Regions from separate parts of the Nonomuraea longicatena genome, predicted to be linked through region 2. Evidence: predicted binding sites of a transcription regulator. Region 2 holds the regulator's gene; the other holds the start of a gene.

Region 1 (4,210 bases), on a different contig from region 2:
CGGCGACCCGCTCGGCGACAAGTGGGGCTTCGTCAACGTGAACCTGCGGCCCTACTACGCGGAGGGGTCCAAGACGCTGGCGTACGAGATCGCCGAGCAACTCGGCTGGCGGCTGCCCGAGCAGATCGTCATCCCGGTGGCCTCCGGGTCGCAGCTCACCAAGATCGACAAGGGCTTCAAGGAGCTCGTGGCGCTCGGGCTGGTCGAGGACACCCCCTACAAGATCTTCGGGGCGCAGGCGCAGGGGTGCTCGCCGGTGTCGGCGGCCTACAAGGCGGGGCACGAGGTGGTGCAGCCGGTCAAGCCGGACACCATCGCCAAGTCGCTGGCCATCGGCAACCCGGCGGACGGGCCGTACGTGCTGGACATCGCGCGCCGTACCGGCGGGGGCGTCGAGGACGTCACCGACGCCGAGATCGTGGATGCGGTGAAGCTGTTGGCCGCGACGGAGGGCATCTTCGCCGAGACCGCGGGCGGGGTGACCGTGGGCGTGCTGAAGAAGCTCGTCGAAGCGGGCACGCTCGACCCGGAGGCCGAGACCGTCGTGCTCAACACCGGTGACGGCCTCAAGACCCTTGACGCGGTGTCGTCGATCGCCGCACCCAGCGCGGTCATCCGCCCCTCCCTCGACGCGTTCCGCGCGATCTGAGCACCTGAAAGGAAGTTTTAGCATGAGCGTTTCTGTGCGGATTCCCACCATTCTGCGCACGTACACTGGGGGTAACGCGGAAGTCAGCGGCGAGGGCTCGACGCTTCGCGAGGTCCTTCAGAAGCTGGACGCGGACTACCCCGGGATCGGCGCCCGCATTCTGGATGAATCGGGCAAGATTCGACGTTTCGTCAACGTTTACGTTGGGCAAGAGGACGTCCGATTCGCCGACGGACTCGACACGGCGGCCCCTGAGGGCGCCGAGATCTCGATCATACCGGCGGTCGCGGGCGGCTGACCCCCCAACCCCCTGTCGATGGGGCACTCCCGAACGGGAGTGCCCCTTGTCATTTCTGGAAAATTCAACTCTTCAAAGGATGAAATCTGCAGTTTGCCGATTGACTCTGTTGCCCAACGGCATGCCACAGGTATGGTCGAGGGCGATCGTCTGCCAGTTTTCCGGAAAAGGCGGGCGCTCGTGGATCTCACAAAGGAATGGGTGGGGTCCTGAACCCAGTAAGAGGAGTCGGAAGTGGCGCAGGGCACCGTCAAGTGGTTCAACGCGGACAAGGGCTACGGCTTCATCGCGGTCGACGGTGGAAAGGATGTATTCGTCCATTACTCCGCGATCCTGATGGACGGGTATCGTTCTCTCGAGCAAGGCCAGCGGGTTGAGTTCGAGATCACGCAGGGCCAGAAGGGGCCGCAGGCGGAGTCAGTCCGTACTGTCTGAACCGCGTAGCTGGTACCAACCGGCAGCACGTACGGCAGCGCAGTCCGTACGGAACTGCCACACACCTTTCCTCGACTCACAGGGCAGGTCCGATCTCCCCGGAGGTCGGGCCTGACCTGCGGCAGGGTGGCTCTCGCTTGCACTCGACCAGGTAGAGTGCTAAACAGTTCGTTGGCACTCCCCGCAGGTGAGTGCCAACCGGATCGAGACGATCGGGGCCTGCCGCACGGAGATGCAGGCCCGGTGCCGTCGCGGGCATCGGCTCGGTCCTTGAGAAGCCACCCTGCATCTGGGAGGTCTAGCCTTATGGCAGCCAAGATGATCGCGTTTGACGAGGACGCCCGGCGCGGTCTCGAGCGCGGCATGAACCAGCTCGCCGACGCCGTCAAGGTGACCTTGGGTCCCAAGGGCCGCAACGTCGTGCTGGAGAAGAAGTGGGGCGCTCCCACCATCACCAACGACGGTGTCTCGATCGCCAAGGAGATCGAGCTCGAGGACCCGTGGGAGAAGATCGGCGCCGAGCTGGTCAAGGAAGTCGCCAAGAAGACCGACGACGTGGCCGGCGACGGCACGACGACGGCGACGGTGCTCGCCCAGGCGCTGGTGCGCGAGGGTCTGCGCAACGTGGCCGCCGGCGCCAACCCGATGGCGCTGAAGAAGGGCATCGAGGCCGCGGTCGAGCGGGTCAGCGAGGAGCTGTCCAAGCTCGCCAAGGACGTCGAGACGAAGGAGCAGATCGCTTCGTCCGCTTCCATCTCGGCCTCCGACACCGAGATCGGCACGCTCATCGCCGAGGCGATGGACAAGGTCGGCAAGGAAGGCGTCATCACGGTCGAGGAGAGCAACACCTTCGGCCTGGAGCTTGAGCTCACCGAGGGTATGCGCTTCGACAAGGGCATGACCTCGATGTACTTCGTGACGGACCCCGACCGCATGGAGGCCGTCCTCGAAGACCCGTACATCCTCATCGTCAACAGCAAGGTCTCCGCCAACAAGGACCTGCTGCCCCTGCTCGACAAGGTCGTGCAGTCCGGCAAGCCGCTGCTGATCATCGCCGAGGACATCGAGGGCGAGGCCCTGGCGACCCTGGTCGTCAACAAGATCCGCGGCCTGTTCAAGTCCGTCGCCGTCAAGGCCCCGGGCTTCGGCGACCGCCGCAAGGCAATGCTCAACGACATCGCCGTGCTGACCGGCGGCCAGGTCATCGCCGAGGAGGTCGGTCTCAAGCTTGAGAACGCCACCCTCGACCTGCTCGGCCGCGCCCGCAAGGTCGTCGTGACCAAGGACGAGACCACGATCGTCGACGGCGCCGGTGACGCCGACCAGATCTCCGGCCGGGTCAACGAGATCCGTGCGGAGATCGACCGCACCGACTCCGACTACGACCGTGAGAAGCTGCAGGAGCGCCTGGCCAAGCTGGCCGGTGGCGTGGCCGTCATCAAGGCGGGCGCGGCGACCGAGGTCGAGCTGAAGGAGCGCAAGCACCGCATCGAGGACGCCGTTCGCAACGCGAAGGCGGCCGTCGAGGAGGGCCTGGTCGCCGGTGGTGGCGTGGCTCTGCTCCAGGCGGGCACCAAGGCGTTCGACAAGCTTGAGCTGTCGGGCGACGAGGCGACCGGTGCGGCGATCGTCCGCAAGGCGCTGGAGGAGCCGCTGAAGCAGATCGCGGTCAACGCCGGTCTTGAGGGCGGCGTCGTCGTCGAGCGGGTCCGCAACCTGACCCCGGGCGAGGGCCTCAACGCGGCCACGGGCGACTACGTCAACATGTTCGAGGCGGGCATTCTCGACCCGACCAAGGTGACGCGCTCGGCACTGCAGAACGCCGCCTCCATCGCGGCGCTGTTCCTGACCACCGAGGCTGTCATCGCCGAGAAGCCGGAGAAGACCCCGGCCGCTCCGGCGGGTGGCATGCCCGGCGGTGACATGGACTTCTAAGTCCTTCACAGAAAACGGGCGGCCCGGCAGGGTCCGCCCGTTTTCTGTGTTCCGGGCCCGTCAGCCGAGCTGGGCGGGCAGCGGTTTGGCGTGCAGGACGGTCAGCGAGCTGACCGCCCGGGTCAGCACCACGTAGAGGCGGGCCAGGCCCCGCAGCTCGGCCGCCACGATGTCGGCGGGCTCCACGACGACGACGTGGTCGTACTCCAGGCCCTTGGCCAGCGTCGCGGGCACGACGAGCAGGCGCTGCTCCTCGCCGGTGCTGTCCGGTGTGAGCACCGCGTGCGGCAGTCCGGACAACTCCGCCGAGATCTCGCCCACCCGGGCGTCGGGGACGATCAGCCCGATCGAGCCGTCCCTGGTCAGGAGGTCGCGGACGGTGTCGGCCAGCGGGGCGTCCTGCCGTACGGACAGGGAGCCCGTGCCGGGACGCAGCGAGCGCGGCGGGGCGAGGCCGGGAGCGACGGAGGGCAGCAGCCGGGCGGCGTAGTCGAGCACCTCGCGCGGCACGCGGAAGCCCAGCGTCAGCTCCGTGACCGAGCCGCTGTCCTGGCCCAGATGGGTGAGCACGGCCTCCCAGGACGTCGTGGACCACGGAGTGGTGCCCTGGGCGAGGTCGCCGAGGACGGTGGCCGAGCCGTTGCGGCAGCGGCGCCCGAGCGCCCGGAGCTGCATCTCCGACAGGTCCTGCGCCTCGTCCACCACGAGGTGGCCGAGGGAGGGGGTGCGCTCGATGAGGTCGGCCAGCTCGTCCAGCAGCGCGGCGTCCGCGGCGCTCCAACGCGCCGACTTCCACCCCCGGTACGGCTTGGCCCACAACAGCGCGGCCTGCTCCTCGGCGGTGACGGCGCTCTTGTGGCAGGCACGGGCCAGGAACTCGGAGTCGGACAGCA
Region 2 (4,210 bases):
ACGCCTCGGCGGGCTCCACGCGCCAGCCCAGCGCGGCGATCACGCCTTCCTTCCACGGCACCCCGCGCGGGACCTCCGGCCAGGCCGGGATGCCGAGCACGGCGGGCTTGACCGCCTGCCACACGTCCACGTACGGATGGCCCGCGACGAGCACGTGGGGTGAGGCGATCCGCGCGGCGATCCGGCTCTCCTTGGACCCGGGCACCAGGTGGTCGACCAGGACGCCGAGCCGTCTGCCCGCTCCAGGCTCGAACTCGGCCACGATGGCGGGCAGGTCGTCGACGCCCTCCAGGTACTCGACGACGACGCCCTCGACCCGCAGGTCGTGGCCCCAGATGCGCTCGACGAGGGCGGCGTCGTGGACGCCCTCGACGTAGATGCGGCTCTCGCGGGCGACGCGGGCGCGCAGCCCTTCGACCGCGACGGAGCCGGAGGCGCTGCGGCGCGGACCGGAGGACGCGGCGGGGGCGGGCCGTACGAGGGTGACCGCTCTGCCGTCCAGCAGGAACGCGGCGGGCGCCAGGGGGAACAGGCGGCGCCTGCCGAAGCGGTCCTCCAGCGTCACGGCCTCCTTGTCGCAGGCGACCACGGCGCCGCAGAAGCCGCTGTCGGCGTCCTCGACCACGAGGTCCGCCTCGGCGGGCACCTGTGGGATCTTGCCCTTGCCGGGACGCCGCCAGTTACCCGCCAGTACATCGCCGTCGTACACACGGGGACCGTAGCAAATCACCCGCCCGCCGCGAGGCGCCTGCGGTGGGCGTTGCGGCGGACCACCACGACGACGTTGACGGCGGCGCCGACGACGATGCCGGTCATCGGCAGGATCACCATCGCGGCGAGCCCGCCGAAGAAGCCGCCCGCTCCGGCCGCGAGGCTGCGGCCCAGCCCGAACCTGGTCCGCACCTGCTCCTGGACGGTGCACACGATCGGATAGTCGCCCTTGGCGGGGACGTTGACCAGGGCGATCATGGCCCAGGTCACCCCGTCGGAGGTGAGCGTCTGGTCGCTGGTCGTGACCAGCCTGCCGTCCTTGCCGATCCGGCACTCCCAGGTGAGGCGGCCGGTGTTCTGGACGTACAGGGCGGGCTGCTCGCCGGGGTCGATCGTGAGCGTGACCGACTCGCCGGGCGCGAACGTCCTGGAGGGCGCCGAGTCGACGAGGCCGCCCACGGTGCCGGTGACGAACAGGGCGATCCCGGTGATCACGCAGACGGCCGCGACCGCCCAGCCGGCCGCGATCCACCACAGGGGCGGGCGCACCTGCGCGGGTGGCGGGCCCCCGTATTGGGCCCCGTATTGGGCCCCGTACTGCGGGCCGCCGTGCGGGGGATGGGGGTAGGGGTGCTGGGGGCCGCCGGGCGGCCCGTACGGCGGCGGCGGTGGCCCGCCGGGGTGGCCGAAGGGGGTCTGGGGGCCGCTCGGAGGCCCGTACGGCGGCTGGGGGGCGCCGGGTGGGTCATAGGGCCGGGGCCCGCCGGGAGGGACGTGGGGGCCGGGTGGCGGGCCGTAGGGCGGCTGCGGCGGTTGCTGCCAACCCTGGCCCTGCCGGAAATCGTCACTCATATCCGTCAAGTGTGGTGCAGTGGATCGTGAGCCGCCAGCACGAGAGTTATCGCACCTTGTGGGCGGGAGCCGTACACTTGGCACTCGGGACCACAGAGTGCTAGATCTGGCGTTTCTGTAAGGGAAGAGGCAGGAGGTGCGCACGTGCTCGACGACCGTAAGCTCGCGGTCCTGCGGGCCATTGTCGAGGACTACGTGTCCACCAACGAACCGGTGGGCTCGAAGGCGCTGGCCGAACGTCACAATCTCAAAGTCTCCCCGGCGACGGTGCGCAACGACATGGCCGCGCTGGAGGAGGAGGGCTACATCACCCAGCCGCACACCAGCGCGGGCCGGGTGCCGACCGACAAGGGTTATCGGCTCTTCGTCGACCGGCTCTCGCAGGTGAAGCCGCTGTCGGCGGCCGAGCGCAGGGCCATCGAGACCTTCCTCGCCGGCGCGGTCGACCTCGACGACGTGGTCACCCGCACGGTCCGCCTGCTGGCACAGCTGACCAGGCAGGTCGCGGTGGTGCAGTACCCCGCGCTGGCCCGCTCGACGGTCCGGCACGTCGAACTCGTCCACCTGAGCGACCGGCGCGTGATGCTGGTCGTCATCACCAACACCGGCCGCGTCGAGCAGCGTGTGGTCGAACTCCCCGAGATCGTGGACGACCAGCGCATCGCGCACCTGCGCGCGGTGCTCAACGCCACCCTCGACGGGTGCGGCCTCGCGGCCGTGCCCGACCTGGTGGCCGACCTTCCCGAACGGCTGGCCGCGGAAGACCGCCCCGCTGCGGCCACCATCCTGTCCGTGCTTCTTGAGACGCTCGTCGAGCGTCACGACGAGAAGATCGTGTTCGCGGGCGCGGCCAACCTGGCCGGCGCCGACTTCACCACCGGCCTGCGCGACGTTCTCGAGGCCCTGGAGGAGCAGGTGGTGCTCATGCGCCTGCTCGGCGAGACATCGGACATCCCGGCCGCGCTCACGGTGCGGATCGGGGCGGAAAACCCGTACCTTCACGGCACGTCGATCGTCGCCACCGGATACGGTTCTGGCGACAGGCAACTGGCTCGGCTGGGCGTCCTCGGCCCCACGAGGATGGACTACCCGGTGACGATGGGCGCCGTGCGCGCAGTGGCACGCTACGTCAGCCAGATTCTGGCTGCTTCCTAAGAGGTCGATAAGTGGCAAACAGCGACTATTACAGCATCCTCGGGGTGCGGCGAGACGCCGGTCAGGACGAGATCAAGAAGGCGTACCGCCGGTTGGCCCGCGAGCTGCACCCTGATGTGAACCCCGATCCCGAGACGCAGGAGCGTTTCAAGGAGATCACGCAGGCGTACGAGGTGCTGTCCGACCCGAGCAAGCGCCAGATGTACGACCTCGGCGGCGACCCCTTCGGAGGGGCCGGTGCCGGGGCGGGCGCGGGCGGGTTCGCGGCGGGCTTCCCCTTCAGCGACATCATGGACGCCTTCTTCGGGCAGGCCGGCGGCGGGCGCGGACCGCGCTCGCGGGCCAGGCGCGGGCGCAACGCGACGATCCGCGTCGAACTCGACCTCAACGAGACCGCCTTCGGCACCACGCGCGAGCTGATCGTGGACACCGCCGTGGTGTGCGAGGTCTGCCACGGCGCGGGCGCCGCGCCGGGCACCCATCCGGACACCTGCGACATGTGCGGCGGGCGTGGAGAGGTCTCGCAGGTCACGCGGTCCTTCCTGGGCCAGGTCATGACCTCGCGGCCGTGCCCGCAGTGCCAGGGCTTCGGCACCCTCATCCGCACGCCGTGCCAGGAGTGCTCCGGCGACGGCCGGGTGCGTACCCGGCGGACGATCAAGGTTCGCATCCCGGCGGGAGTCGAGGACGGCACCCACATCCAGCTCGCCGGGGAGGGCGAGGTCGGTCCCGGCGGCGGCCCGCCCGGCGACCTGTTCCTTGAGATCGTCGAGCGCCCGCACGAGATCTTCGAGCGGCGCGGCGACGACCTGCACTGCACGGTGCAGATCCCGATGACGGCCGCCGCGCTCGGCACGGTGCTGTCGGTGGAGACCCTCGACGGCACCGAGCAGGTGGACGTGCGGCCGGGCACGCAGTCCGGGCAGGTCATCTCGATGTTCGGGCGGGGGGTGCAGCGGCTCAACGAGTCGGGGCGCGGCGACCTGCTCATCCATGTGAACGTGGAGACGCCGCTGCGGCTGGAGCCGCAGCAGGAGGAACTGCTGCGGGAACTCGCCAAGCTGCGGGGAGAGGAGCGTCCGCCGGGAAAGTTCGCCCCGGGGCAGCAGGGCTTCTTCTCCCGCCTGCGTGACGCGTTCAACGGCCGTTGACCGATCATCCATTACGGCCCGGCCGACCTGCCGCCACCCGCCGCAGTACGGCGGGTGGCGGCGGGGCGGGCGGGCCGTATCGATGACGATGGTTCTACTGGGGGAAGCGTGAGCGTGCCGGTGTTTCTCGTGGACGCGGTGGCGGAGGCGCACGCGGTGCTGGAGGGGCCAGAGGGGCGGCACGCGGCGGCGGTCCGCCGGATCCGCCCCGGTGAGCGCGTCGACCTGACCGACGGCGCGGGCGCCGTCGGCGAGTGCGTCGTCCGCGAGACGCTGAAGGACGGGCTCGTCCTCGACGTCCTCAGGCGCTACACCGTGCCCGCCCCCGCGCCGCGCATCGT

The links. The regulator HrcA, encoded in region 2, represses chaperone genes, less so after heat shock. The targets are predictions, from matches to a motif close to TTGGCACTCTCNNNNNGAGAGTGCCAA.
Region 1: the regulator HrcA is predicted to act here: its motif matches at 1,554-1,580, upstream of groL (chaperonin GroEL).

Annotation. Positions count from the first base shown of each region.
Region 1 is NZ_BAAAHQ010000040.1:29,395-33,604, forward strand. Features, by position in the region: gene thrC (threonine synthase) at 1-649, shown strand, start outside; gene ABD120_RS30820 (MoaD/ThiS family protein) at 672-947, shown strand; gene ABD120_RS30825 (cold-shock protein) at 1,182-1,382, shown strand; gene groL (chaperonin GroEL) at 1,689-3,317, shown strand; gene ABD120_RS30835 (HelD family protein) at 3,378-4,210, opposite strand, start outside.
Region 2 is NZ_BAAAHQ010000015.1:172,592-176,801, forward strand. Features, by position in the region: gene ABD120_RS16310 (DUF3097 domain-containing protein) at 1-709, opposite strand, end outside; gene ABD120_RS16315 (hypothetical protein) at 727-1,563, opposite strand; gene hrcA (heat-inducible transcriptional repressor HrcA) at 1,708-2,718, shown strand; gene dnaJ (molecular chaperone DnaJ) at 2,730-3,869, shown strand; gene ABD120_RS16330 (16S rRNA (uracil(1498)-N(3))-methyltransferase) at 3,978-4,210, shown strand, end outside.